3 regions of the [Clostridium] hylemonae DSM 15053 genome follow, and region 3 is predicted to be linked to each of the others. Evidence: predicted binding sites of a transcription regulator. Region 3 holds the regulator's gene; each other region holds the start of a gene.
The links. The regulator NrdR, encoded in region 3, represses ribonucleotide reductase genes. The targets are predictions, from matches to a motif close to CACAANATNTTGTG.
Positions count from the first base shown of each region.

Region 1: the regulator NrdR is predicted to act here: its motif matches at 6,668-6,681, upstream of nrdD (anaerobic ribonucleoside-triphosphate reductase).
Region 2: the regulator NrdR is predicted to act here: its motif matches at 6,908-6,921, upstream of LAJLEIBI_RS08640 (ribonucleoside-diphosphate reductase subunit alpha).

Region 1 covers NZ_CP036524.1:2,080,940-2,091,282, forward strand. Annotated here, with positions in the region: gene LAJLEIBI_RS09655 (DegV family protein) at 1-387, opposite strand, end outside; gene LAJLEIBI_RS09660 (MATE family efflux transporter) at 391-1,812, opposite strand; gene LAJLEIBI_RS09665 (spore germination protein) at 1,948-3,309, opposite strand; gene LAJLEIBI_RS09670 (dCTP deaminase/dUTPase family protein) at 3,477-3,992, opposite strand; gene nrdG (anaerobic ribonucleoside-triphosphate reductase activating protein) at 3,985-4,473, opposite strand; gene nrdD (anaerobic ribonucleoside-triphosphate reductase) at 4,477-6,606, opposite strand; gene LAJLEIBI_RS09685 (ABC transporter ATP-binding protein) at 6,828-7,601, opposite strand; gene LAJLEIBI_RS09690 (ABC transporter permease) at 7,594-8,475, opposite strand; gene LAJLEIBI_RS09695 (ABC transporter substrate-binding protein) at 8,512-9,528, opposite strand; T-box leader at 9,705-9,953, opposite strand; gene LAJLEIBI_RS09700 (alanine/glycine:cation symporter family protein) at 10,015-10,343, opposite strand, start outside.
Region 2 covers NZ_CP036524.1:1,880,068-1,890,410, forward strand. Annotated here, with positions in the region: gene LAJLEIBI_RS08625 (DEAD/DEAH box helicase family protein) at 1-2,602, opposite strand, end outside; gene LAJLEIBI_RS08630 (DMT family transporter) at 2,642-3,526, opposite strand; gene LAJLEIBI_RS08635 (ribonucleotide-diphosphate reductase subunit beta) at 3,562-4,605, opposite strand; gene LAJLEIBI_RS08640 (ribonucleoside-diphosphate reductase subunit alpha) at 4,633-6,858, opposite strand; gene asnA (aspartate--ammonia ligase) at 7,059-8,069, shown strand; gene LAJLEIBI_RS08655 (DMT family transporter) at 8,479-9,378, opposite strand; gene LAJLEIBI_RS08660 (amidohydrolase family protein) at 9,404-10,195, opposite strand; gene LAJLEIBI_RS08665 (CBS domain-containing protein) at 10,254-10,343, opposite strand, start outside.
Region 3 covers NZ_CP036524.1:2,797,039-2,807,381, forward strand. Annotated here, with positions in the region: gene LAJLEIBI_RS13040 (efflux RND transporter permease subunit) at 1-2,448, opposite strand, end outside; gene fabG (3-oxoacyl-ACP reductase FabG) at 2,657-3,382, shown strand; gene xth (exodeoxyribonuclease III) at 3,379-4,131, opposite strand; gene truA (tRNA pseudouridine(38-40) synthase TruA) at 4,161-4,895, opposite strand; gene nrdR (transcriptional regulator NrdR) at 5,140-5,592, opposite strand; gene LAJLEIBI_RS13065 (YlmC/YmxH family sporulation protein) at 5,677-5,919, opposite strand; gene LAJLEIBI_RS13070 (ABC transporter permease) at 6,043-7,257, opposite strand; gene LAJLEIBI_RS13075 (ABC transporter ATP-binding protein) at 7,259-8,032, opposite strand; gene LAJLEIBI_RS13080 (hypothetical protein) at 8,108-8,557, opposite strand; gene LAJLEIBI_RS13085 (helix-turn-helix transcriptional regulator) at 8,560-8,766, opposite strand; gene LAJLEIBI_RS13090 (ferredoxin) at 8,929-9,114, opposite strand; gene arcC (carbamate kinase) at 9,175-10,104, opposite strand.

The sequences.
Region 1 (10,343 bases), 720 kb from region 3:
CAGTCCTTCCCCCAAACATGCACACAGTGTATCTATGGCAATCACCTTTGCCTCCGGATACGCTTCTGACAATTCTGCTGCTGCGATCTGCATACTGTTGCACGTACCGCTCAAGCCCGATGAAAAGCCGAGATGCAGTACATCTTTTCCTTCTTTTATGATAGGCTCCAGCGCTTCTTTTGCCTCCTCAGGATTTACCTGTGAAGTCACTGACATCTTTCCTTCCCGCAGCTTGTCAAAAAATTCTTTGGAAGTCAGTCCTTCCATGTCGGGGTAAGTCTGTCCATCGATCGTATAATGAAGCGGTATTACAGGTACATTTCTTTCCTGCAGCCATTCCTTCGGTAAATCAACGGTACTGTTTACAGTTATAACATAGTCTCTCATACCCTAGTCCTCCTTCTCCTTGCCTGCACTCATCATACCACTTTTTCTCATGTTAAGCAAAACGTTTTTAAATGTAAACGCAAACAATACCGATGTCGTAAGCACGGATATGATATCCGCGACCGGCTCTGCCCTGTATATGCCCATGACTCCCATAAACTTCGGAAGTATGACCGCCAGCGGTATGAGCAGGATCACTTTACGCAGCAGCGCGATAAACAGCGACACCTTCGCCTGACCGAGCGCAAGAAATGTAGACTGACACGCGGACTGGATCCCAAATATCATAATTCCGAAAAAGTATATCGGCATTACCCTGCACGTCAGCGCAACGAGTTTGTCATTGTTTGTAAACAGACTGGCATATACTTCCGGTACTGTCACCGCGATTCCGGCAAGAAGTAAGGTGCCTGCAAAGCATACGAGCAGCATTCTTATAAACGCGCCTTTTACTCTCTTTCTGTTTCCGGCCCCGTAATTATAGCTGATAATGGGCTGGATCCCCTGAGTGATTCCCTGCACCGGTATGACGATGAGCTGCATCACGCTCGTCATGATGGACATTGTCCCCACATACAAGTCTCCTCCATATCTTTGAAGTCCGGAATTCAGCGTAATACTTACGAGGCTTTCCGTACTCTGCATGATAAAGGGAGACACCCCGAGTCCTGCTATGTGTTTTACGATATCCCCCTGAAGCTTCATATACTTCACTCTGAGCCTTATGACGCTCTTTTCTGACAAAAGAAACCGCAGCACCCACGCGGCACTGACCGCCTGAGAGATAATGGTAGCCAGGGCGGCGCCTTTCACGCCCATATGCAGGGCAAAGATGAACACCGGATCCAGGGCAATGTTGATCACCGCGCCGATCAGCACCGAGAGCATGGCGATCCTGGCCTCTCCCTGGCCGCTTATGAACGTATTCAGTCCCACGGCGATCTGGACGAATACCGTGCCTATGAGATAGATGGCTATGTACGACTCAGCATAGGATATTGTCTGCCCGCTGGCCCCGAATGCATACAGTATCGGTGTCTTGAATATGGAGAAAAAAACGGTCAGCACAACGGAAAAAATGATCAGCAGTCCGGCCGAATTGCCGAGGATCCGCTCCGCCTTGTCATGATCCTTCTTCCCGAGCTGTATGGAAGCAAGCGGTGCTCCTCCCATACCCGCAAACGCGCTGAACGCTGCGATAAGCATGATGATGGGGAATGTAACTCCCACGCCGGTCAGCGCCACATCCCCGTAGCCGGAGATATGTCCGATGTAGATCCTGTCCACGATATTATAGAGAACATTGATGAGCTGGGCCGCAACCGCGGGCACTGCCATCCCTGCCATGAGCCGGCCGAGAGGCGCTGTGCCGAGACGTTCGTCTCTCCCGCTGTCATTGTTTTTCTGTTGATTCTGTACCTCCATATGTAACCTCCTGATATCATTGAGAAAAAAAGTATCCCCGCCTGCAGGCATACATTAAGACCAAGAGCCCGGCAGGCCGGCCTCTTGGTTTATTTTAACTCTTGTCATATACTCTTTTTCTTATTATAACACATTTTAATTCAGTTTTATATTCAAATAATTTCTGCCTGACAAAGTCTTGTTAAAGCAGATACTGCACACGATTATGATGCATCCGGCCGCAAACCCGATCCAGTTGAACAGAGCCGTGAGCACAAGCAGAAGCAGCCGCATGAACTTTAGTGCATAACCAAGCTCAAAGTTCGGCTGTGTATAATTTGCCACAGCGACGAACGCCATGTAAAGCATGACTTCCGAATTGAACCACCCTGACTTCACAGAGAACTCTCCCATTACAAGACCTGCGATAACACTCAGCGGCGTACTCAGCATGCTCGGCGTATTAAGCGCCGCAAGCCGCAGGCCGTCGATGGCGATCTCAAGGATGAGCAGCTGGAAAATAAGAGGGATATTTACCATATCTTTTACCGCCACAAACGCAAACGCGTCGGGCAGCCAGTTCAGATTCTGCATAAACAAAAGAAAGAGCGGCGTCAAAAATACAGTCATGATCGTGATCAGCGCCCTGGACACCTTCAGATAGATTCCGGTCAGCGTCGGAAAATAATAATCATTTGCCTCCTCTATCATATCCAGTATGGAAGTCGGCAGGATCATGGCGGACGGTGAATTGTCGACAAGAATAACGACCTTCCCCTCCAGCAGACAGGCTGCCGCTGTGTCGGGCCGTTCGGTAAACTTGAACTTCGGGAACGGATTGAACCACTTTCTCTTATACAGACATTCTGCAAGACTCTGCTGGTTCATCCTCAGGTCGTCCGTCTTGATGGACTTTATTCTCGTCATGACCGTGTTCAGAAGTTCTGTGTCCACCCGGTCTTTCATATAACAGATCGCCACATCCGTGCGCGAACTGTCACCCACCTCCAGCATCTGCATTGTAAGGTGCGGATCCCGGATCCTCCTTCTCATCAAGGCAGTATTAAATACAATCGTCTCAACAAATCCGTCCCTGGATCCGCGCAGTGATTTATCTTTGTCCGGCTCCTCCACACTCCGCGCCGGATATGTTCTGCAGTCTATGGCGATACAAGCCTCGTAGCCCTCTATAAACAGACAAGTAACACCGGAGAGAATATTGCGCAGTACCTGGTCAAAATCCCCGATGATATCTACTTCCACATAAGGGATGCATTCTCTCGCAAACGCCGTTGCGTCTGCAGGCATATCTTCCTCCGTCACCTTAAACATGGAATCCATGATCTTCAGCATGGATTCATCTTTCGTAAATCCGTCGATAAAGTAAAAGGACGCGACCCTTCCCCCTATCATCATATCCCGCTGTATAATATCAAAACTGTCCTGCACCGGCAGAACCTTGTTCAAATATTCCGTACTTTCTTCTCTCGATGCAGTTACTTTCTTCTTTTCCGGCATAACAGTCCCTCCATGAATGTGATAAGATAATATTCCACGGTTAGACTGCCCCGAAAACTCAGAAAATATACTATCGGGGACAGGGCAAAAGCCGGTTGGGGACGGGGGTTTTTTAAAAAACCCCCGTCCCCAACCGGCTTTTGCCCTGTCCCCGACCGGATCTTGTGTTAATTTGAAGTGCTCCCAAATCCGCCGTTCCTGATTTCGGTCACATCATCGTCCATTGTAATTCCATACTCGACGAAGATTCCCTGCATGAATCCTGCTCCGGCTTCCAGTTCAACTGTTTTTTCCTCATTTGTATCATTTGTTATTTTTGCAAAAATATGCCCTTCGTTGTCCGAATAAAAATAATCGCTGTCTATAATGCCTACCGTATTGTTGAGCTGCAGCCTGTATTTGAATCCGAGCCCGCTTCTCGGGTAGCATTTCAACACCCAGTTATCCTGCATCTCCGCGCGTATCCCTGTAGGGATCTTTACAGTCTTTCCCGGATGGAGCACGACCGGAACCGGGGTAAAGAAATCGTAGCCGGCCGAACCGGCCGTCGCTCTTTTAGGCAGACGGACCGCATCGTACACTTCCTGTATCTCCTTATCTTCAACCGCACCGAACGTGTCTCTGAAGTCTTCTTTAAACTGTTCAAAACTCACTTTGTGAAACTGCGCAACTCTCTTAGCCATGTAGCACTATCTCTCCTGTCTTCTTTGTATTTTTAACATCGATCACCATCTGGTTGCTGCTTCCTTTCCAGTGGAGCGTACTGTCTTTTTTCTCTTCAACAAACTCACCGTCCACGAGCACATCCACATAATCGAACACTTCCAGGTCTTTGATCTCATCCCAGACGCTGCCTGTATAGAGCCAGATCGTCTTATCCGGATACTTCTCTTTGACCTCTCTCGCCAGATCTGTTATCTCTTTTATATTTGCTTCATGGAGCGGATCCCCGCCTGAGAACGTCACTCCGTTCACATAATCCTTTCCAAGCTCCGCATATATCTCCTGCCTTGCGTCTTCATCAAAGAGCAGGCCATCGTCCGGGTTCCACGTCACCTGATTGTGGCACCCTTTACAGCCGTGGGAACATCCGGATACCCATAATACAACGCGCAGGCCGTCACCGTTGAGCATATCATCCTTCGTAATATTATGATACCGCATCTTCTACATACTTTTCCTTTCTGCTATTTCTGCCATCTTGGCCGCATTGAGACGTGTGTCTCCCTTGACTCTCGAGTAAGAAAGATATCCGTTCATACGGTCTATCTTCGTCAGATTCTTGCTGCCGCACACCGGGCAGACATCCATGGACAATTCTTCATGCCCGCAGTCATCACAGTAGGACAGAGAGAGATTTACCCCCTCGTAAAATCCTTTTTCCATCGCCCGTCTCACAAGCGCTTTTATCGCCTCTTTGTTGTAGTTGACCGGGTACTTTACATACTGGATCTTCCCGCCGTTGCTCAAATTCCAGAATCGTCCTTCCAGATCCTGCTTCTGGATCGGCGTGATCTCCTCCGACACATGGCAGTGAAAACTGTTGCTTACATATTCCCGGTCAGATACATTCTCAATAATACCGTACTTTTTGCGGAACTGCTGTATCTGCACGCCGCACAGGTTCTCTGCCGGAGTACCGTAGATGGCATAGAGATGCCCGTCTTTTTCTTTATATTCATTGATCTTGTCGTTGATGTGCTGCAGCGTATCAAGCGCAAACTGCCCGTCCTGCGCAAGTGACTTCTTATTATGTAACTGCTGCAGCTCGTTCAGCGCTGTGATGCCAAATGACGCGGTAGCAGACTTCAGTAGAGGTTTGATCTTGTCGTAAAGTCCGAGATGCCCCCCGTAAAATCCTCCTTCGCAGTACGCAAGCGGATTTGTGGACGCCTTCATCTCACCGAGATACTCATACGTCCGTATGTGCAGCTGGCGGATCAGCTCCAGATAATAGTCCAGCACCTCGTAAAATTCTCTGCTCTCCTGCTTCGCTTTCGCGTAGATCATCGGCAGGTGCAGGCTGATCGCTCCGATATTAAACCGCCCCACAAATACAGGCTCATCCTGTTCATCCGCCGGCTCCATCCCCCCGTTTTCATACCACGGGGAAAGAAAGGCGCGGCATCCCATCGGGCTTATGATCTTGCCGTACTTTTTATACATACTGGCAACATAACCGTCTCCGGTCAGGCTCAGCCAGTCCGGATACATCGTCTTCGCAGAACATTCTATGCCCGCCTCAAACAGATCCTCCAGCGGCTTTCCCGGTCCGTGAAGGTTCTCATCATACAAAAATACGATCTTCGGAAACAGCACCGGCTTTTTGTGGCCCTCTTTGCCCTGTCCGCTGCCGCGCACTTCCAGCATCTTCTTTGTCGCAAGCTTGCCGTACTTGTCTGTCACAGTGCCTGCCGTGACAGTGATAAACGGATAGTCTCCCCTGCTGGAGGACACAGAGTTGAACTTGTACTCCCATCCCTGAAAGCCCTGTTCCATCTCCTTTTCCAGATCTGCCCATGCGATATTCTGTACGGTCTCTTCCTCAAGACCGAGCCCCCTGTATTTTTCGATCAGCTTCCGGTGGGACTTCTCAGCGTAAGGCGCCAGGATCTCATCCACGCTTGGCACGGTAAAGCCGCCGTACTGCTGGCTTGCGGCGCTCAGTACGATGTCGCCGATCACATCGAATGCCGTGTCCAGTGTCTTCGGCTCATTGTACCAGAGATTCCCCATCTCAAAGCCGCCGTTCAAAACTGCCTTAACATCAAAGAGACAGCAGTTCATCGTATCACGCCTTGCGGACATGTCGTGAATATATATGTATCCGTCCCTTATGGCCTGGACTTCCTCCACCGTGAGAAAGAACTTCTTGTACAGCTCCTTGTTCAGCTCATTGAATATGAGACTTCTCTTCGTGGATACAAGCGCACTGTCGGTGTTGCTGTTCTCTTTATCCCCAATGTACATGATCGACTGGCTCTTCTTGTACACTTCATCCAGCATCTGGACGAAATCCTGCTTGTAATTCCTGTAATCCCTGTAGCTTTTGGCGACGACAGGATTCACTTTTTCAAGCGCGCCTTCCACTACATTGTGCATCTCAGCGATCGGAATCTCGGCAACATTTCTGGCGTCCACCTTCTCCTCCACGAAGCTGCAGATGAATCCAAGCTCCTCCTCCGTAAATTTTACGAGCGCCCGGTAGGCGGATTTGTTCACAGCCACCACGACCTTCTGCACGTTAAACTCTTCTTTTGTACCGTCCTTTTTTACTACTTTTACCTCATTTTTCATTCAGGCATACCTTCCTTCTCTCTGATGTCATCCTATATTTAGTATAGCCGTCAGGCATCATCACAATATCATGTGTTTCAACTCACCTATTAATATTACCATTCCCCATGTGGAGCGTCAATGACACCTCAGGAAAAATAATTCACAAAAATAGAGCCCGCAAAGGCTCTGCAAATTGTATATATTTATTTCCGTCTGAAAAGGGCCATAGAATGCGGCTGTTAATTGCCGCATTCTATGCTTATCTCATTGAACAGCTTCAGTATGTCATCCACTGTAATGCTCTCTTTTTCTTCTTCTTTTTTGTCCAGGATAACTTCCCCCTGATGCATCATCAGAAGACGGTTTCCATATTCCACCGCATACCGCAGGTTATGAGTCACCATGATCGTCGTGAGATGCTTCGCCTTAACGATCTTATCGGTCAGCTCCATGATGAGCTCTGCTGTCTTCGGGTCGAGAGCCGCCGTATGTTCATCCAGAATGAGGAACTCGATCGGCGTCATCGTGGACATAAGCAGCGCCATCGCCTGTCTCTGCCCGCCGGACAGTGACCCTACCTTTATATCCATCTTATCCTCCAGGCCAAGACCGAGCTGGCTCAGCTGTTCCCTGTAGTAGCCGATCCTTGCCTTATTCGTCCCTCTCCCAAGCCCGTACAGCCTGCCTTTATTATCCGCCAGCGACATATTCTCCAGGATCGTCATAGACGGACATGTCCCCATGGCCGGATTCTGGTATACCCTTCCTATCCGTTCATTTCTGCGGTATTCCTTTTCCTTCGTGATGTCCTTGTCATTGATAAGTATTCTGCCCGCCTCAAGCGGTATGCTGCCGCAGATGATATTCAGCATGGAAGTCTTCCCCGAGCCGTTGCTCCCGACAACAGAAAGAAACTCTCCCTGCTCTATCTTCAGATGAAAGTCGTGAAACAGACACATCTCATTGATCGTACCAGGATTGTAATATTTCTCGATTCCTCTAAGCTCAAGCATTCTTATTCACCTTCTTCTTTCTCTCCATACTTATGATAAGGATAATAAGGAACAGCACTGCGGTGATGAGCTTCATCGCCTGCGGTTCAAAGTTCTTAAGCGCGACCGCCACACATGCTTTATATATGACAGAACCGGCCAGGACTGCCGTCGTGGCCTTTAAAAACGTCACCTTCTTGAATATGCTCGTTCCGATGATAACACTTGCCAGCCCGATCACTATGGCGCCGGTTCCCATGGAGATCTCAAACACTCTCTCCTCCTGGGCAAACACACATCCCGCCAGCGATACAAGCCCGTTCGCGATAGCGAGGCCGAGGATCTTCACATTGCCCTGGTCTTTCGCAAGGGAGGTGACAAGTGTGTCATTGTCTCCGACTGCCCGCAGCAGATATCCAGACTTTGTTTTCAGATACAGATCGAGCAGCACCTTGCTGATCAGCGCCAGGATCAGTATGACGATCAGTGTCGTGTACGGCTTAAGCGCCTCCGGCACAATACTGCTGATCATATCATTCTTGAAGATCGTCTTCTGCGAAAACAGCGGTACGTTGGATGTTCCCGCGATATAGAGATTTACCGTCCAGAGCGCCGTCATCATGATGATCCCGGACAGCAGATCCCTTACCCTGCACTTTACATGAATGAGCCCGGTGCAGACACCTGCGAGTACGCCGGCCGCAAACGCCGCCAGTAAAGCCACGTACGGATTCACTCCCCGCGTAACGAGGGCGGCCGTGATCGCCGCCCCCAGCGGGAAACTTCCGTCAACCGTGAGGTCCGGAAAATCAAGTATTTTGTATGTGATATAGACCCCCAGCGCCAATATCCCATATATAAGCCCCTGTTCAATAATAGTTACGATCAAGTTCATGAAAATGCCTCCCGCATACGATTTATACTTTCTCTGTTACTCTGTTATCTCGTCAAAGCTCTCGACCGCATCTGCCGACAAAGTCTCCGGTACAGAGATTCCAAGATTCTCAGCTACTTTTGTATTTACATAAAATCCCGGTTCCGTGATGAGTTCAAAATTCATCTCAGAAGCTTTCTTTTCTCCTTTCAGCACCTGCGCTGCCATTTTCCCCGTCTGTCTGCCAAGCGCGATATAGTCAATTCCTTCCGCCGCAAGGCATCCGATCTTCACCTGCTCGATCTCGCTGCCAAACACCGGGATCTTCTTGCTGTTCGCTTTCTCAAGGATAGTCGGAAGAGACGCTACGACCGTGTTGTCCGTAAGGTTTGTGATACAGTCCACCTGGCTTAAAAGGTCGTCTGCGGCAAGGGATACGTCCGCTGTCGCCGTGATTCCTTTCTCCACAAGTTCAAAGTCATATTTTCCGACCAGTTCTTTGTATTCTGCGATCGCGGATACGGAATTCGCCTCGCTCGTTGTGTACATGATCCCTATCTTTTTTGCATCCGGAAGCATCTCCCGGATCATTTTCAACTGTTCTTCCACCGGAAGTTTATCGGATGTTCCGGTCACCTCTCCGACCGGTGTTCCCTCTTCATCCGCAAGCTCTGCCGCCACCGGATCGGTAACCGCGGTGTACACGACCGGGATCTGGCTGTCCATTGCCGCGTTGTATGCGCTCTGCGCCGTCGGTGTCGCTATGGCGCAGATCAAGTCTACTTTGTCAGACACGAAGCTGTCGGAAATCTGTCCTGCCGTTCCCATATCTGCCGCCGCGTTCTTATATTCAACGGTAAGATTATCACCTTCTTTGATGCCTTCGTCCTCCAGTCCTTGCAGAAATCCTTCCCTGCAGTTGTCCAGAGAACCGTGCTCTGCAAACTGTTCGATACCGATCGTGTAGTTCTCTTTCTCCGCGCTGCCGGATGATTTGGAAGAATCCCCGCATCCTGTCACTAATACTGCCGTCATCGCTGTTACCAATAATCCTGCTGTTAATTTCTTTTTCATTGTTCTTTCTCCTTTTTCTTTGATAGATTTTTTGTTTCTGTTAGGAGAGAAAATATTAGAGCGTACTGCGCGGCCTGCCGCAGGCATTTTGTGGCTTATGTTCTCTCAGCCGCGGGTGTCCTGCCTGGAATGTCCGCATTCTCTGCCACGCGCAAAAAACCGCCCCAAACCTTTAGGTTTGAGGCGGTAATAATTTACTCTTATTATCGCGGTACCACTCAAATTGACGAATCGTCCACTTTTCTCATGTACTAACATACACTCCTGATTGATAACGGGTTCGGTTCCCGACACACCATACTCTCAACTGATTTCAGGCTGCCCTCGAAAGTCCATTCAACTATCTCCTTCATACGGCAATCGCACCACCTGCCGCTCTCTTGGATGTTGTAAGATAATCTACTCCTCTTTCTCAACGGTTTTTCTTATTTACAACTTATACTTTAATTCACCAAAGTGCATTTGTCAAGTCAAATCTGATTTTTTCTAATCTTTGATAACCGGTACCGGTGTATCGTCTTTCGCGTCGAGGTCGTTTATGTACTTCTTCGTCTCTTTCACGATAACATTGGACAATAACAGTACCGCAACAAGGTTTGGAATAGCCATCAGCGCATTCAGCGTATCGGCGATCAGCCATACAAGGTCAAGAGCTATGATCGGAGCGATCGCTGCAACGAGCAGATAAATTATACGATATACGAACATAACTTTACTGCCTGCAAAATATTCCACACAACGCTCTCCGTAATATGCCCATCCAAGAATCGTAGAGTAGGCAAAGGAGATGATGCCAAGTGTCAGAATAACAGGTC
Region 2 (10,343 bases), 920 kb from region 3:
GCAGCCTGCGGCCCTCAGGGGTTCTCGTATATATGGCCTCATAGTTTCCAAGTACCCTCTTCATGCACATACGAAACGTCATGGCATCTTCCTTGTTCCTGCCGAATATTTCAGGTACGGCATAACAGTCGCTGATCTTGCCTCTCCACTTCTTTCGCGCCAGAATATATCTCGGATTGTCGATCACGCCCCAAAACTGCGCAAGACATTCTGCAAACAAAGTCTTATCCCGTGTAGTTCCGCCTTTCAGGCATGCCAGTACCAGAATCTCTTCTTCTTTTACTTCCGATCTGCAGTGCTGAGGTTCTTCTATCTTTCCGGTCTGGACAAGCGCGTCCAGGATTCCTTCTGCGGCCCTCTTCATCCGCTTCTGCGGTGTACAGAGGCGGAAGATCCGGAAGCCGTATTTACCTGCAAAGGCTGCGGCTGCAAGGAATAAAACTCCGGCAGCCGTAAACCAGAAAGAAGCATGTTCCAGTCCCGCTGTTATAAATATTCTAAAAAACAGAAGCAGAAGCATCCAGACGCACGATACTATTTCCATTACAACCGCGTTCAGAAAAAGATAACCCGGTGCCAGTATCTGTTTGTCTACTTCCCGGATTTCCTCCACACACATGTCGTCGTGGATCACTTTTAAAGATTTTTCCCAGGAACGCCGGAGTTCATCCCGTTTTCTGGATCTTGCAAGCATATTTTTGTTAATGCTTTTGAAATCGTTTTCTACATTCAGATATCTGTCCAGTCCCAGTCTTTCAATTCCGCTTTCAATGACGTCCTCTTTGTAGGAAATACCGAGAAAGGCTCCGAATCTGCGCACCAGTGTGTCGTAGTCCCCCGCCGGTGCTTCTTCAGAATTATAGGTTATCCGGCCCGGAAGGATACAGGCAAGATGCCAGATATTACTCGTTTTGTCCGGCTGCTCCTTGCATGTGCGGATCGCGCGTCCGCGCATCTGGTTGCTGAGCATGAAGGATCCTACGTAGGTAGCCAGAATCAGTGAATTGATGCAGGGCGAATCCCAGCCCTCCCCCAAGAGTGACTTTGTACCAGCAAGCACATGGATACTTCCTCTCGTAAATAACTCTGTTATAACTGCGACGATATTATGGCTGCTTCCTTTTACCGTCAGACTTCCATAACCGGTATCCTCAAGTTCTGCAAGCGCCCCTTGCAAGCCGTAGACGTCAAGCAGTCCCATAAGTTCATCCTCCACATCCATCGGCACGATGATCACGCTTCCACTGAGCACACCGAGACGTAAGCCTTCTATACCGGCTCTTCTCACATATTCAAATATAGGAACTGCCCCGATCTCTCCGGTAAAAGCTTCTGTCCCCCCCACTTTACTCAGATATTCCTTTTTTATAAAATCACAAAGTATCAAAAGCCGCAGGCCGTTTCCCATTCCGGCATATTCTGATTTGACAATTTCCCGGATACTGTTCAGTTTCCCCCTGCTCTTGATCAGTAATCTGTTTATTTCCTCATTTCTAACGAGCCGGACTTTTCTGCGGTACATACAGCCGGCTTCCTTCAGTCTGGCGATCAGCCCCTCTCTGTACACCGTATCCGACGGATAAGCCGCGGCATCATCGTACAGAAAGCCCTGGAGCAGCACCTCCAGCCAGGTATTATCAAGGCTCGGGAGATGTCCTTTTGTGCCGGTCAGTTTCTTAAGATATGGTGAAAAAGGAATTCCCATTTCCTGCAGGAAGATTAATATCGAAGAAAAATATCTGGGATTGTCCAGGAATTTTTCACCGTACTCTTCCGGAGCCTGCAGTCCTTCATGGGCTGAGATCATCGCTTGGAATTCCCTGTCCTGTATGAGTTCTCTGACAAATGCTTCCGCCTGCTGTGTGTATCCTTTTACAGCCTCCAGTTCCTCCTTTGCCGGCTGATTGAAATAGACATAATCCTGATGCGGGCACAGGCTGCCTTCCTTTACCAGTTCCGGTGTAAATATCTCTTCGTCGATCGGACCGCACAGATCGATATATCTTTTCCACTGAGCCGGCGTACTGTCATAAGGCGGTGTGGCCGTGAGCGACACCAGTTTTACGTCCGTCACATTCTTCAGGAATTCTTCCAGCGCCCGCCACCATTCACTGCGGAGATGGTGGGCCTCGTCCAGACAGAGCGTCCGGATTCCATTCTCACGGATCACTTCGTAGATGTCAAAATTCTTGTAATCTACCATTTCCGTGTTTTTCTCTTCACTTTCTTCTTCTGAATCCTCCAGCAGTCCTGTATATTGCTTCATACTGCTGTAAAGCGCCTGGTATGTGATCGCTGTGATCGGTTTTGCCTTACGGATATCATTAGAAAACCACTTTTCCGCATCTTCCCCTTCGGTAAGAAATCCTTCTTCCAGCCGTGCGATCCACTGTTGCCGGATAGTTATACTCGGGGACAGAATCAGACACGGGTTTCCAAGTCTTCGGATGAGTTCAATACCGAGCGTTGTCTTTCCGGACCCGGGAGCAGCCACAATGTGTACTTTGTTGTCGGACATATACGCTTCGGAGTGATGAAGCACACGCTCCTGATAATCTCTCCATATTCCTTTGAATTCTAATACGCCGTCAAAGATGTTCATATTATCTGTTCCTTATTTTATATTTGGGATATTTCATATTTAACATGGTTTACTCTCGGGCATTACATTTGCGTAAATAATGCCTCCCATTATGATCACAGCGCCTGCCGTCTGAAGCCCTGCCATCCGTTCACCGAGCAGGACGAAGGATGCCGCTGTAGTAAAAACAGGCTGAGAGCACATGATAAGAGCAGCCTTTGTGGAATCGATCTTACTGAGCGCAAAGTTCTGCAGGCAGTAGCTGATACCGGTGCAGCCGATCCCCAGATACACAAGCGCGCCCCATGCTGCCGCCGGCACGCCTGTAAATGCCGGCATAACCTCATTGTTCGCAATACCAAGGACGAGACAGACGACACCGGTAAAGCCGGACTGGTATGCCGCCAGAAGCAAAGGCTCCATATGTTCCAGATAGTGGGAACTGAACTCAAAAACGCAGGCGACAAGAAAAGAACTCGTTACAGCCATAGCCTCTCCCGGGCCGAACACAAACCCTCCGCTGCCGCAGCAGAGCAGGTACGTCCCTGCGACTACAATGCATATCGGTATGTATTTTTTCTTTTCTATTTTTACTTTAGAGATGAACCGCATGAGAAACGGGGTAAATATAACAGGAAGCGCAAACAGGAATCCCGCGCTGGTCGCCGTCGTATATTTGAATGTAAGCGTCCCGAGGATATACGCGCCTGCGTTCAGCGCCGCGATGAGCGTACCGGGCATCCAGAAGGAAGTCTTCATCCCCTTAAATATCTTTTTATGAAACAGGAGAATGAGAAACAGGCTTCCCATGAGGAAGCGCACGGCCACGTACAAAAAGAACGGAAAGGACGACATCCCGTACTTGGCGATTGGATTGCCGACGCCGAGCAGAATATTCTGCGTCAGGATCAGGGATCCATAGAAAAGGCTGCTTCTCTGTTTCATATCATTTTCCCTCCGTCATTTCTGCAAAACCACGGTTACAGGTCGTCGACCAGTGCGCTGCTCTTGGCATAGGCGGTGCTCTTTGCCTCAAAAAAATCTGTCTTTATTAAATTGGCGTTGGAGTATTGCTCCACCCAGCGCATACTCTCCGGTATTGTGTCATACCCTTCATATATACGTTCAAATCCAAGTCCGGTACATCTGAGATTTCCGAGATACCGGATATAGCTTGTTATCATATCCTTCGTCAGACCTTGTATCTTATCTCCGATGACATAATGTCCCCACCGTATCTCCTGTTCACAGCCTTCCCGTATCATTTGGCGGTACATTTTTATATCTTCCGCAGCAAACAGCTGTGGTTCCTCTTTTTTCAGCTCCTGTAGCATGCTGCGGAACAGCCACAGATGCGTGTTTTCGTCCCGGTTGATATAACGGATCTCCTGTACAGAGCCGGGCATCTTCTGGTTTCTTCCAAGATTATAAAAGAACATAAATCCACTATAAAAGTATACACCCTCCAGTATATAATTGGCAATAAGAGTCCGTACAAGCGACCGGGCGCTTTTTGTCTCCTGAAACTCATTATACAGGCTGCCGATAAACTCATTGCGCAGAAGCAGGTGTTCGTCCTCCTTCCACTGGTACAAAATCTCCTCTCTCTTCTGTGGTTCACAGATGGTGTCCAGCATGTAACTGTAGCTCTGGCTGTGCACCGCCTCCTGGAACGTCTGGATGGACAGACAGAGATTGATCTCATTTGCGGTGATATATTCTCCTATATGTGGAAGATTTGCCGTCTGTATACTGTCCAGGAAGATAAGGAAAGAAAGAATTTTGTCGTAAGCCCTGCGTTCCTCGGCGGGAAGACGAGGGTAATCCTTGATGTCCACTCCGAGACTGATCTCCTCCGGAATCCAGAAGTTATTCATCGCCTGCCTGTACCAGTCGCTGACCCACGTGTATTTCATATTATTAAAGTCATTCAGATTTGTCGTATTGCCGCCGATCATCCTTCTGCTTCGGACATCCGTATCTCCGTCCGGATTAAAAAGCATTTTCTTTATCAATTCTGCCATAATATTCTCCTCTCTGTCAAACATGCCTTACGAAGAGCATACATCACACTCTTCCACTTCCAGACTTCTGGAACGTATATAATAGACCGTTTTAACCCCGCACTCCCATGCAAGGAGATACAGATCGAGTACGTTCCGAAAAGTATATTCGTTTGTAATGTACAAGTTCATGCTCTGCGCCTGGTCGATATGCCGCTGCCTGACACCGCAGGCTCGTACAGACCATGTCTGGTCAATAAGATGCGCATTCTTGTAATACCAGAATGTATCCATGGATAACTCCGGAGCCACCCTTGGCACGAGTCCGTTTTTCTTTTCCTCCAGATAGAACCTGTGCATGACCGGATCAAGCCCGGCTGTAGTGCCGGCAATAATACTCGTGCTGCTCGTCGGAGCCGCGGCCAGCATATATCCGTTTCTTACGCCGCAGGAGGCTGCCCGTGCGCGAAGCTGTTCCCAGGCCGCTCCGGTCAGCTTCCGCTTGTCAAAGTAAGCACCCGTCTGCCAGTCACTTCCCTCAAAGCAGGCATAGACACCCTTTTCTTCCGCAATATCACAACTCGCCGCTATGGCGGCACGGTGCAGTGTGTCGAACACCTTGTCGGCAAATGCCAGGTGCTCTTCGCTTTCCCACTGGATCCCATGTTTTGCGAGCATATGATGATAACCGCTGACGCCGAGACCGACCGGGCGGTATTTTTCATTGTTCAGCTTTGCGTACGGGACCGGAAAGAAGTTGAGGTCTATGACATTGTCCAGCGCGCGCATGGCTGAGGATACGGTGCGGTATATTTCTTTTTCATCCGACACGTCAATATGTCCAAGTGACACGCTTGCCAGATTGCACACGACAAATTCACCGGGCTTTGTGACAGTTACGACAACGGTCTCTCCGTCCACGGTCTCGATACTCTGCCTGACCTCTTCCACCGCGCCCATGTTCTGTGCGATCTCCGTGCAGAGATTGCTGCAGTAGATAATGCCCTTGTGGCCATTTGGATTCATCCGGTTTACCTCGTCGCGGTTGAAGACAAACGGAGTACCGGTCTCCACGGCGCTGCGTATGATGAGACGGATGATCTCCTTTATGGGCAGGACCCGCTTGGATATCCTCTCATCCGCTACACAGTCCAGATATTTTTCTTCCCATTCTTTGCCGTAACAGTCCTCAAGCGCATACCCTTTCACAGTCAGTACCTCGTGGGGGCACATGAGATACCAGTCGCCTTCTATATGATCCCTGGCCATTTTCCAGAAATAGTCCGGATAGCAGACGGCCGGAAATACGTCATGCGCTTTCATCCTGTCGTCGCCGTTGTTCGTCCGAAGCTTCAGAAATTCAGGAAGGTCTCTGTGCCATACGTCCAGATACACGGCAACTGCCCCCTGCCGGACGCCCAGCTGGTCCACGGCAACTGCAGTGTCATTTGCAAGCTTGATCCAGCGGATAACGCCGCCCGCCGCTCCTTCAAACCCGCGGATGGCACTGCCCCCTGCCCGCACTTTTCCGAAATACATTCCCATTCCGCCGCCGTATTTACTCACCTTCGCAAAGCTGTCAATGCTCCGGTAAATGCCGTCCAGGCTGTCCGGGACCGTGTCGATGAAACAGGATGAGAGCTGATGGTAGGGCTTTCTGGCATTGGAAAGGGTCGGAGTAGCCATCGTCACCTTCAGAAGACTCAGCATGCCATAAAACCGTTTTACCCATTCTGAGCGGTTTTCCTTTTCTTTCATGGCCAGATGCATGGAGATACCCATAAACATCTCCTGAGGGGTCTCAAGGATAACACCCTTTCGTGTGCGGATAACATAACGGTTAAGAAGCAGGTCAAGGCCGGAGTATGTAAACAGCCGGCTTCGGTCTTCCTCGATCAGTTTGGCGAACGCTTCTATCTCCTGTCTGCTGTAATGTTCCAGTATATAACTGCCGTACAGGTTCTCTTTTGTCAGATATACGATTTTTTCATAAAAGCTTCTGATGCCGCGGCTTTTCATGGCATCCTCCAGGCTGTCGCGAAAACCGGCATACAAAAGCCGTGCCGCGATCATTTCCCAGCCCGGCGCCTCCTGGGTCGTGAGTTCTACCGCAGCCTTTGTAAGCAGGGAAAGCTGTTCTTTGTCCGTCAGCCCGGGTTTTTGAAGAGACGCGTATTTTTGGTACAGCTGTGCCAGGTCATATTCAGGCTCTTTGAAATCTCCTTGTATATGTGCAAGAACTTGATTTAGTCCTTTTATTTTTATGTCTTCCATTGTTCTTCCTCCATATATCGCAATTTATTGTGGATATATCAGATGTTATCACAACATATAGTATTTATCAAGATGAAGTTCTTTCCACAAAATTCCTGCTTTATTCTGCCGTGGTAAAATCCGCATCAAGAATCGCTTGACTTAAGCCTGTCTGTAAGTATACATTAAAAGGTAGAATAATACGCAAAGGAGTCTTACATATGGAACATTTAATCACCCCGGACAACTACACATCTCCTCTTACTATCCGGGAAACTGAAGTCGCGATCAAAGAAGTGAAGGACCACTTTGAACGCGCGCTGGCCAAATCCTTACACCTGACACGTGTCTCTGCCCCTCTGTTTGTAAAGCCGGAGTCAGGTCTTAATGATAATCTCAATGGAGTAGAAAGACCGGTATCTTTCGGTATCAGGGAGCAGGAGGATGCGCCGGCTGAGATCGTCCACTCTCTTGCAAAATGGAAACGCTACGCTCTGAAGCGCTATGATTTTCACTCAGGGGAAGGTCTGTACACAGATATGAGCGCGATCCGCCGCGACGAGGATACCGATAATATCCACTCTATCTATGTGGACCAGTGGGACTGGGAAAAGGTCATCTCAAAAGAGGAGCGGAATACAGAGACACTTCAGTACACAGTACGTAAAGTATATTCTGCGCTGAAAGAGACGGAAGAATTCATGTCGAGAAGATATAACTACATAGAACCATTTCTTCCGGATGAAATAACCTTCATCACCTCACAGGAGCTTGAGGACTTGTATCCCGGCGCCGACGCAAAAGAACGTGAATACCGCATTGCCAGGGCAAAAGGCGCAGTGTTTATCTCACAGATCGGCAAGGTGCTTTCCTCCGGTGAAAAACATGACGGGCGTGCGCCTGACTATGACGACTGGGAATTAAACGGCGATATCATCGTATACTATCCGGTTCTGGACATTGCACTTGAACTTTCATCCATGGGCATCCGTGTGGACGAGGAGGCGCTACGGCGCCAGCTTAAGGCTGCCGGCTGCGAGGACCGGGCAGAACTTGAATTTCAGAGACTGCTGCTTAACGGACAGCTTCCCTACACGATCGGAGGCGGTATCGGCCAGTCCCGGATCTGTATGTTATATCTGAGGAAAGCGCATATCGGAGAAGTTCAGTCGTCCATATGGCCGAAAGAAATGCTTGAGGAAGCTTCTTCACACAACATAAATCTTCTGTAGAACAGAGGTTAATGATAGAGGGAAACGGCCGTGGGTTTTACCGCGGCCGTTTCCCTTCTGTTGTTTATGGGCTTTAGTCTGGGGTAACAAAGTAGTACAAACGCCCTTTGAAGGGCGGCGACGAGTCAAAGGCATAGTAACTTGAACAAAGTGAAAGCCAGCGTCTTTAGGCACTGGCCGGTAACAGAGGCTTATAACTTCAGAGCAAACCACCCGTTTTACGGGTTACATACTTTACACGCCCTGTATTTGCCGGACCGTGCCTGTGCTGCAGACATGTAAGTAAAAGAACTGAAATGCTGATACGATACTTAGTATTCCTTTGTTGTTGTTCAGTTTTTTCGTATGATTTGATTCCCTTGCCGGCAGATCTTGAGATGGAAATATTGAACTATTGTCTTCTGTATGATTATTCATTTTGGTCTCTCTGTGATTTTTTAGGGTTCAGCTGCAGTATTACGAGCGCAGCCACCACACATATGATTCCGACAAGGTTAAACAGATCGAGTGTCTCGCGGTACAGGACAACGCCAAAAAGGCTTGCGGCCACCACTTCAAAGGACGCAATAATAGACGCTTTACTGCTCTCGATATATTTAAGAGCCGTTGAGTAACAGATGTACGGCAGCGCGAGCGTGATGACACTTCCAATGACCGTCACAGGCATTTTTGAGGCATTGGAGGCTATGATCCTTCCCATGGAGAGCGGTTGTGCAATGAGGAGCGATGCAATACTTGCAAGGATAAAGGTATATACTGTGACAGTGAGCGATTCATATTTTCCCATTAGAACCTTGCCGAAAATACTGTAAAGCGAATAGCCGAAGCCTGCGCTCAGGCCGATCAGAAGCGTGACGAGTGCGTTATCGCCTACATTCGCTCCTGAAAGCCCTACCACAAGTATACATCCCGCAAACGACAGGAATAAAGCTGCTATTTTCTGTACCGTCAACTTTTCCTTAAAAAAGATGACGGACATGATCATAACAAAAAACGGCGCGGTATAAAGAAGCACTACCGCCACGGAGAGAGATGCCCTCTGCACAGTGGCAGCATATGCCAGATTATTGATAAAAAGACTTCCGAGGCCGGTGCCCAGGAACCATTTGAGATCCTTTTTGTCTATCTTAAGTTTGTTCCGGTCTGTGATAAGAAGGAACAGTATGAGCACGACCGCTGCGGACGTTATCCTTACTGCGGCGGTCTGTCTTGTGTTGAACCCTATTGCCGCCACGTATCTCGTGATAATTCCCATGGAGCCCCAAAGTACCGAGGCCATCAAAACAAATACAGGTGCCAGTCTTTTCATAGGCCATTCCCTGCCCTTTCTTGGTTTACTGAAGATCAAGAAGCCGCTGCGCATTTTCTCCCAATATACTGTTCTTTTCTTCGTCGGTAAGGTCCATAGATTTCAGATAATCGACAAACTCCTTCTGTCCGGCCCATGGAGAATCTGTTGCAAACAGAATTCTGTCTGCGCCGTGGGTCCTGACAATTCTAATGAACTGCTCGTCGGAGATCCTGCCGAATACAACGCCTGTGTCAAAATAGACATGCTTTCCGACAAGACACTCTTCTACTTCATCCCACTGAAAATTGCCGCCGAGATGGGCTAGCACAAGTTTTTCCGGCTGCACTTCACGGATGAGCTCCGCGGCCATCTGCGGGGTACAGTGAACATCGTCCGGACATTTCGGGTCTTTCCCGGCGTGAACACTTATGATAAAACCAAGTTCCGAGGCATACTCGACGATCCGTTTATAGCGTATATCGTTAAAATATACTTCCTGATAATCCGGATGTATCTTGATCCCTTTTATCCCCATATCTTTGATCTGTCTCAGCTGTTCTTTATAGTTTTCACTGTCAGGGTGAACGCTGCCGAATGAAAGGATACTGCCATTTTGGTGTTCCGATGCAAACCGGTTGATGGATGCAAACTGTGACGGCTTTGTCACGATGGGAAGTGCAACGCTTAAATCGACCCCGGCTGCCTTGCCGGATGCCTTCAGTCCTTCGTACGTACCGTCTGTATATGGTTTTATGTGGCAGACCGACCCGAGAAAGTCAAGCGTTCCTGCCGCGATTTTGTCAGGAAACATATGTGTGTGAAAATCTATCGTCATTGTTCTCATCCTTTTATTGTTATATCTGTCCGTCCCTGCCTGCAGAGGCACGCATTGTTCAGCGTTTATCACAGTCGCTCAGTTTATTATAGCAGTAGCCGATAATATCACGGCGCGTGATAATGCCGATAAAATGCTCCTCATCATC
Region 3 (10,343 bases):
GACCCGGTCCATCACCTTATCGGCAGCTTTTGCCGTATCTTCAAGACTTGTGCCTTTTTCCATCTCCAGCGTCATGCTGATCTCCGTGCTCTCCATCTGAGGCATAAATTCCGTTCCTCTTGAGATGGCGAGCGCGCCGCTCGCCACGAACAGCACGAACGCGCCTGCCAGTACGAGAACCTTTCTGTTAAGCGCTTTTGAGAGCATGCTGCCGTACCAGTCTTTGATCCTAATAAACAGGCGGGATTCTTTTTCCTCTGTCTTCTTTAACAGGCCTGCAGATATCATCGGTACGAGCGTCAGCGCCACGATAAGGCTGGCCAGGAGTGAATACGCGATCGTAAGTCCCATATCCACAAACAGCTGGCGTGTAATACCGGAGGTGAACACGATCGGAAGGAACACGCATATCGTCGTAAAGGTGGATGCCGTTATGGCTCCTCCTACCTGTCTGGCTCCTTCGATGGCCGCCGTTTTGGCTGACGCGCCTTCCTCATTCCGCATCCGGTAGATATTTTCGATCACTACAATGGAATTATCTACCAGCATTCCCACGCCGAGCGCCAGGCCTGACAGGGATATGATATTAAGCGTCACACCCGAGAAATACATGGCAACGAGGGCAGTCATGATACTGATCGGTATGGAGCAGGCGATGACAAACGTCGGCCGTATGCTCTTTAAAAATACAAGCAGTATGATGATCGCAAGCACTGCTCCGTAAAGCAGATTCTTAAGAACGGAATTGACGATCAGGTCAATGTAGACTCCCTGATCCATCAAAGTCACCGCATTTATTTCCTTGTGCTCCTTACTGATAGACTGGAGCTTTTCCAGAACGCGGTCACTCACATCACCGGTAGAGTACCCGGTCTGCTTCTGTATGCTCAGCATCATGCCGGACTTTCCGTTGATCTTGGCATATGTCTCATCTGAATTGCTGACAAGCTCTACATTTGCAACGTCCGTCAGCTTCACCGGGTCGATGCCCTCCATGTCAATGAGTACAAGATTCTTTATGTCTTCGATGCTCTTAAACTTATCGCCCACACGTACGAGATAGTCCAGCCCGTTCTCCGTCACATATCCGGCCGGCATGCTGAAGTTCTCGGCTGCCAGCAGTGTCTTCACCATATCGGCGTTCAGCATGCCGCTTAAGTCAGCACTGGCTGACGCTTCTCCTTTTGCAGCCTCCATCTGGGCTTCCTGGGACTGTATCATGGCCTCTCCGGCCGCAAGCTGCGCTGCGCCTTCCCCGAGACCCGCCGCGGCCTGAACCTGAGCGGATGCCAGCTGGCCTCTCGCCTCCGCCAGCGACATGGCCCCGTTGTTGACCTGCTTCTGCACAGCTTCCAGCTGCTGTCTGCCGGCTGTCACTTTCCCCTGTCCTTCTTTTAAGGAAGCCTCCTGTTCTGTAAGCTGTGCTATGGCGGCTTCCAAAGCGGCCTTCGTTGCATTACAATTATCTATTTCAGTCTGAAGCTGAGCGATAGCATCAGCATTAGCTGCCGGATCCTTTTGCAGATCTGCCATCTGCGCCTGAAGCTGATCACAACTTACATTAACCGTTTTAAGCTGCGCCTCCGCTGCCGCCTTCGAGGCCTGAACCGCTGCAAGCGACTGCTGAAGCTGCGTATCCGTCACGTTCAGCTCTGCCATCTTTTCCGTGATCTCCAGCTGCGCCTGCTTGATCTCCTCCGCCTTCTGCGAGATCTGAGCTTCTGCTTCACCGACACCGGAAGATGCCTGGGCCTTGCCGGCAGCCAGCGCGGCCTTGCCGTTAGCCACCTGATCCTTAGCCTGCTGAAGCGCGGAGGCTGCTTCGTTCATCTTTTCTTCCAGCGCAGCTTTGACGTCTTCATTTAACGCTTCTACCTTCTGTTCATTTACCGTGACCTGCACAGTTTCCTCGATGCTGCCGGCAGTGGATACCGAGGCTACGCCTTCCACACTTTCCACTTCAGGAAGCACCTGTTCTTCGATGATGCGCGTCGTCTCTGCCGCATCTTCCCCCGATGCGCTCACTGCCGTGATAAGTACAGGCATCATACTTGGATTCAGTTTCATAATAATGGGATTCGTTACTTCATCCGGCCAGAAACCGCTGATTTGATCCAGTCCTTCTCTCATCTCTATTGTGACAGAATCCATATTGGCCGTCTGGTCAAATTCGAGAATGACTGTTGAAGCATTTTCATTAGACACAGATTGTACATTCTTGATATTGCTCACCGTTGCCATCGTCTGTTCCACAGGCTTTGTGACAACTGTCTCCACTTCCTCCGGACTGGCTCCCGGATATGTCGTCATAACTATAGCATAAGGCAAATTCATACTCGGAAGCAGATCTACCGTCATATTTCCAAATGACACAATACCGAGGATTATGATCAACACAACTCCTACCACTACAGTATAAGGTCTTTTTACGCTGAATTTTGATAACATTGATGTCCCTCTTTCTAAGTTTTAGCCGCGCCTGGCATATACAGCCCGATCATGCCGCCGCCCGCACAGGCAGTCCAATCGCTGATACGTAAATAATAGCACTTGAGGGTTTAAATAGCAACGATTCCGGTATATAATAATTGCAGGAAAAATACGATTTTAGATTTATTTTATAATTGGTTTAAAAAACAGAAGGAGGATACGACAAATGTCAAAATATGTCCTGATCACAGGCGCTTCCAGAGGTATTGGAAAGGCTGCCGCCGTTCTCTTTGCCGCCAGAGGTTATCATGTGTTTATCAACTGCCGCCGTTCTGCCGGCGCGCTTGAAGAGGTCAAAAGAGAAATAATATCTGCAGGCGGTTCCTGCGACATGGTGACAGGTGACGTAGGGGACCCGGAAGATGTAGACAAAATATTCTCCTTTATATACAGCAGGTGCGGCTGTCTGGACGTGCTCATCAACAACGCGGGATGTGCCCACATCGGTCTGTTAAGCGACATGACCGACGGGGAGTGGAGCCGCGTTATCCAGACGAATCTGTCTTCTGTATTTTACTGTTCGCGCGCCGCGGTTCCTCCCATGGTGCGCAGAAAGCAGGGTAGGATCATCAACATCTCTTCCATGTGGGGTACGCTCGGCGCTTCCTGCGAGGCCGCCTACTCCGCGTCAAAAGCCGGGGTACACGGTCTCACAAAAGCGCTCGCAAAGGAGCTGGCGCCGAGCAGCATACAGGTAAATGCCCTGGCCTGCGGCGTCATTGATACAGAAATGAATGCTCAGCTGGATGAGGAAGAACGGCTGGCACTTGCAGATGAGATCCCGGCCGGCCGATTCGGCACTCCAGCCGAAACTGCTGAAATGATCTGGAACATAGCAACTGCCCCGCCATATATGACGGGGCAGATCATAGGTATAGACGGGGGCTTTTAACACAGATCGAGCTCTACCGGACAGTGGTCTGAACCCATGACATCCGTGTGTATCCTGGCATCCTCCAGGCGCTCTTTCAGACTTTGTGATACACAGAAATAATCAATGCGCCAGCCCGCATTCTTTTCCCTTGCCCGGAACCGGTAGGACCACCAGGAGTAGATCCCCTCCTCATCCGGATAAAAGTAGCGGAATGTATCAACAAAACCGGACGCTTTTATCTTGCGGAACTTCTCTCTCTCTTCATCGGTAAATCCCGCATTCTTTCTGTTTGTTTTCGGATTTTTCAGATCGATCTCTTCTGCTGCCACATTTAAGTCTCCGCAGAAAATAACCGGTTTCTTTTCTTCCAGCTTCTTAAGATAAGCAAGAAAAGCATCCTCCCACTCCATCCTGTACGACAGTCTGGCCAGTTCACTCTGGGAATTGGGCGTATACACTGTCACAAAATAGAATTCCTCAAATTCCAGCGTGATGACCCGGCCTTCTTTATCATGTTCTTCTATTCCGATACCGCACGTAAAAGACAACGGTTCTTTCTTTGTAAACACGGCGGTCCCGGAATATCCTTTCCGCTCTGCATAATTCCAGTATTGAAAGTAACCGGGTGTCTCCAGTTCAAGCTGCCCCTCCTGCATCTTTGTCTCCTGTATACAGAAAATATCTGCATCCGCCTCCTGAAAGAAGTCCATGAAACCTTTCTGCACACAGGCACGAATTCCATTTACATTCCATGAAATGCACTTCATTTATTGTCCTCCAATTATGTCTAGTCTTATTAATAATACACTTTTCTCAGAAACAGACCTCTCGCCGGCGCAAGAAAGCCTGCCAGACTTCTGTCCTCCGCCGCGATCACGACCGGGAGCATGGCTGAGTCCCTTTTGCCGGTCCCGATCTCCAGCAGCGTGCCGGTCAGTATCCTGACCATATGATAAAGGAAGCCTGTCCCGTAATAGGTGATACGGACTTTATCTCCCGTGCTTACAATTTTTATATTCGTGATCCTGCGGACCGGGTCCCTGCACTCCTTGTCATCCGTAAAGCTTGTAAAATTCTTCACTCCGACAAGATACTCGACCGCATTGCGCATCGCCTCGATATCCAGTTTCTCAGGATAATGGTAACAATATCTGCGGGAAAAAACATCCGGCTTCTCACGACAGTCGATGTAATATTCATACTTCTTGCCCTTTGCGCTCTTGCGGGCGTGGAATCCGTTTTTGACGAGCTCTGCCTTGACGATCCTGATATCCTCCGGCAGATATCTGTTCAGTGAATCCTTAAACTCCTGCGGATCATAAAGCTTGGACAGCTTGACGCTCGCCACCTGTCCGCGGGCATGTACCCCGGCATCTGTTCTTCCCGAGCCGTCCACATGCACTCTGTAACCAACCAGTTTCCCAATGCTCCACTCCAGCACGAACTGGATCGTATTGTCTGTCGTGGCCTGTCTCTGCCATCCCTGATATCTGCTTCCGTCGTACGATACGGTTAATTTATACGTTCTCATCTGCATCTCACCCAATCTGAATCTACGTCTGTTCTCTGTTACTTATCATCATCTGTTTGCCCGATTATTATGTATGCTTTTTGAACCGCTTACGTTCAATAAGTATGTCAAAAATAGATTTAAGTTCCATTTAAGCTCCTGTTCTCCTGAACAGAATAAAAAGGAAGAAGCAAATGAATCCTTTGCTTCTTCCTTATTCTAACACTATACGACATATTTCGTAAATACCTTCTTACACGTATTCCTAATTATCCAGGATTTTTTTCAGCTCATCCATAAAAGTATTGACATCTTTGAACTCTCTGTACACAGAAGCAAACCTGACATAGGCCACCTCATCCAGACTTTTCATCTCTTCCATGACGATCTCACCGATCGTACTGCTTGGGATCTCCTTTGCCTCAAGGCTGAAGATCTTCGTCTCGATGGCGTCAACCGTCTTCTGGATGGCATCCGCAGATACCGGGTGCTTATAACATGCGCGCAGGACGCCGTTCTCTATCTTCTTGCGGTTGTACTGTTCTCTGTTGTTATCTTTTTTGATAATGATGAGCGGGATCGTCTCCACTTTTTCATATGTGGTGAACCGCTTGCCGCACACGTCGCAGGAGCGTCTTCTGCGGATGGAACTTCCGTCCTCCGCCGGTCTGGAATCTATGACTCTTGTATCTAGGTGGTTGCAGTATGGACACTTCATCTTGACCCAAATCCTTTCTTCTGTAATACATATAGTATATCTGCTGTACGGACAGAAGTCAAACAACATTGCCAGTTTTTCCCTTTATTTTTTCTCCTCATGAATTTCTACCAAAATGACATCCGGACCGATTCTTTTGATGCACTTGCACGGGATAACATACTCGCTCCCGTCCCCGAAAAAACCGCAGAATTTTCCTGACTTCGGAATAATGATCGCCTCCACGTGGCAGCCGCAGTCATCCAGTATCAGATCCGCCACAAATCCCAGTCTCTTACAGTCACATGTATTGATCACTTCTTTATCCTGAAGCTCACTCAGTCTCATACAATATCCGCCTCCCGAATCGCGCAGAATGCACAAGGGGGCCAGACCCCTTTTGAAAGGGGTCTGACCCCCTCCGGCCGCATCTGCTTCTTGTTTACAGTATATGCAGCCGGATATAAAGTGTCAGACATTCATAACTTTTTCGCTCTGGAAAGCTTTTACGATCACGCCGAGGAGTACGCCGCCGATCACAAGCGTCTCGATGAGTGTTATGCCGTACTGCAGCATAGACACATTCTGCCCAAGTATCCCCTTCATCACGAGCGCACTGTTATACAGCGGTATATAATAGTCCGTCTGTGTCGGGTCGCCGGTGGTGAACATCGTCAGCAGCCCTACCACAAGCACGAGCATATATGCCGGCATCACATATGTACTTGCCTCCTTGGTCGACTTGGCAAATACGGAGATAAGGGCGATGATACTGGAGTACAGGAAGGCTATCGCCACAAGCAGCGCTCCGAGCATGACTACCTGCTGTACACTCAGGCTGATATTCAGCCCGTCGGCTCCCGAGCCGGTCATGGACTTCATCATCAGAGGCGCACAAACTACCATCGCAATGACATAGATGAGGGAAGATATCCCGGAGATCGTCATGAGTGAAAATACTTTTCCAAGGACGATTGAACTTCTCTTTACCGGTGATACGAGGAGGCTTGCCATCGTTCCTCTCTCCTTCTCGCCCGCGATCATATCAGTGCCGATACCCATGGCTCCCGCAAATAACAGAATCGTAATAAAATATGGAAGCATCATTCCGATCGCCTTGCCGCTGGCTTTATCATCATCCTGTATGATCATTTCATCGTTGTCTGAATTTACCGTAAACACCGTGAGCTGAGTCAGATCTCCGACGCGCCCCGCCAGAAGTGTCTGGCGGTATGCCTCCAGTACGCCTCCTGATATCTCTTCATAGGCCGCCTTGGAATAATCCTCAGACGGATTGTAATAAGTCTTCACCTGGGGCACAGCCATACCCGGCTCATAATCGCGGACCGCGCTCTCAAAGCTGTCCGGAAATTCTATGATCAGATCTGCCCTGCCTTCGAGGATATCTTCTTTCGCTTTTTCCATCCCGCCGCCGTCTATCCTCTTTGATTTGAATTCCTGTCTGCTCTCACCGAGAAAGGCTTCAAAACTGGAAGGTTCGTTTGCCACATATACAACTGCTTCGTGTGATTCAATATCATCTTCCATATTGGTAATAAGTCCGCTTATGATCGTCATGATCAGTACCATGATCAATACTGGGAGAAAAAATACGGAAAACACCATCTTCTTGTCTTTAAAAATTCTGGCCATCTCTTTGCCGAATATCTGCTTGATTCCATTCATCTTACATTTCCCCCTTTCGTTCCTTATATAATTCAAAGAACGCATCTTCCAGATCATCTGTGCCGGTCATATTAAGCAGTTCCTGAAGTGATCCCTCCGCCACTTTACTGCCGTCTATTATCACGCCGATACGGTCACAAAGCTTTTCCGCTTCGGACATGATATGCGTCGATACGATGACAAGCTTTCCGTCTTCTCTCAGCTTCCGCAGATAATCTGTAACACTCCTGGCCGTGACAATATCAAGCCCGTTCGTCGGTTCATCAAAGATGACAATATCAGGGTCGTGTACGAGGCTGACCGCGATCGCCGCCTTCTGCTTCATTCCGGTGGAAAGCTCCTTGATCTGCTTGTGGGCAAAATCTTTGATCCCGAAATATGTAAACAGCTCTTCCTTGCGCTTCTCCAGCACATCCTGCGGAACGTTATGCAGCCTGCCGAAAAATCCGAACATGTAGTCCACGTCAAACTGTTCATCCAGCTTTATATCGCTTGTGAGAAATCCGATGCTCTCTCTCACCGCCTCCGGTTCTTTCTGTACTTCGTGGCCGCCGACATAGATCTCGCCATCCGATGGCTTGATCAAAGTAGCGATACATCTGAGTGTTGTCGTCTTTCCAGCGCCGTTTGGTCCCAAAAGGCCGTATATCTCCCCTTCGCGCGCGGTCAGGCTCAGATTATCCACAGCAGTCTTCTTCGGATTCTTTGTCTTGGATTCCAGCATCTGCTTCTTATTCAGTTTATAGATTTTCGTCAAATTCTTAATCTCGATCATAACCCTGCTCCTCATTTTTTCTGTATTATTATGTTAATACAATAATATTTCTTTTTCTCCTGTTTGTCAACATAATTATAACGAACGGGACGTAATTATTTTCATCACACCGCCGCACACCGCAGAAAATGCCGTCACGACTACAAGCGTATAAAATACAATATAATTATAATATCCGGCAATGACGGCCGCCGTCATGAATACGGCGATACATGTTCTGTATGCTTTCGCCTGGCCTTTTGTACATATTTCAATTGTCCGCTCGTCATGTTCTTTAATATACAGCTTCCGCAGATATTCCCGGCTCCCAAGCGCCTTAGCGGACACAAAGATCCCGTAGAACATTACACCGGCCCACACAGTGAACAGTCCGGCCTGGAACCCCTGAAAGAAGCTCCCCGCATGTTCGGACGGGTCCATCGCATCGGCCCTCATGTAGCTTATCACGATCACCGCGACGGATACTAATGCAAATATACTTTCTAATATTATGCTGCGTTTTAATTTTTTCCTATACTCTTCCATATTCAAATATCCTCCACATCTGAAAAGTCAAACACATCTTCTATCATTACGCCGAAGAACCGGGCTATCTTATATGCCAACACGAGAGATGCCGTGTACTTTTCCCGCTCCAGCGAGATGATGGTCTGCCGGGTGACTCCGACCGCCATGGCCAGTTCTTCCTGTGACAGTTTATGCGCCTTCCTGAGCTCCTGTATCCGGGTTTTCATATATCTTTTATCCTCTTTCTCTGTTTTGTACAGTACGCTTTACACCTTTAGTATAGTTTGCTTTACATAATATGTCAAGTGTATTTTACATTAAATTCAGTGCGGAGAGCGCAGAAACGGGAAGGCACCAGGCCTTCCCGTTAAATGTATTTCGCTTATTTCTTATTCTTCGATATCTATAACAGACACCGGACAGCCGTCTCTTGCGTCTTTTGCTGTGCTTTCGCATTCCGGCGCCACGTCGGCATACGCCTCTGCAATACCGTCATCATCAAAACGGAAAACTTCCGGGCAGACAGCCACACAGGCTCCGCAGGAAATACATCCTTCATTTACTCTGGCTTTCATGGGTCATTCCTCCTCGCATTTTTCCATAGTATGTCCCGCAAAACTCCAGGTTATTCAAATTTATTTTATGACTGTGCCGGTCTTTCCCTTCAACGCTTCTTCCAACTTGTCAAATGATGTGATGAGCGCGCTCCGGCCTTCCCTCTTTTCAATGAATGCCACAGAAGCGCTGAACTTTGGAAGCATGTTATATTTTCCGAAATGGCCTGCCTCCATATATTCTTTCGCCTGCTCCAGCGTGATCTCTCCAAGCTCTTCTTCCTCCGGCCTTCCGATATTGATCTTAACCTTCTCCACACTCGTGAGAATGATCAGCTCATCCGCATCGATCTCCTCTGCCATCTTCCCGGCAGCCAGATCCTTTTCTATCACTGCGCTGGCGCCCTTTAGATGGTTGTCCTGCTGCAGCACAGGTATCCCTCCTCCGCCGCACGCAATGACGATCTGGTCCGCATCCATGAGGGCCTTGACAGCGTCGATCTCCACGATACTCACCGGATTCGGGGCTGACACAACGCGGCGGTACCCCTTTCCAGGCTCTTCCACAACATAGTTTCCTTTTCTGCGCTCTTCGTTGGCCTCCTCCGCCGTCATATAGCGGCCGAGTACCTTCGTCGGTGTATAAAAAGCTTCATCATAAGGGTCGACAACGACCTGTGTCAGTATCGTGCTGACCGTTCTGTATATCCCCCGGTTCAGCAATTCCTCACGTATACCGTTCTGCAGGTCATAACCGATATACCCCTGGCTCATGGCAGAACAGACAGACATAGGCGCCGCCGTATAATCCTGATGCACCCTTCCAAATTCATTCATAGCGGTGTGGATCATACCGACCTGTGGTGCATTACTGTGGGTGACCGCCACCTGATATCCGGCTTCTATCAGCCCGGCGATCGTTCCGGCTGTATATTTCACCGCTTCTTTCTGTTCCGGCAGCGTCGTTCCAAGCGCCCTGTGTCCCAGTGCTACTACTACTCTCTTTTTCATAATCTATACCTCGTTTGATTTAATGGCGTACATAAAATATAAGAAAATTATATTATCTTTTTACGATAAATGCAACGCCTTTATTTCCATTATATCTCCGTATAAAGCCCCGGAAGCAGCGGTTTCGGCATATATGAATCAAAAAACGTCAGCCTTCCGGAAGGCGAAACGCTGACTGTCTTGGGTACTTCAATGCAGCTTGTGCCTGTGAGATAAGAAATGCAAAATCATTTCTTGAT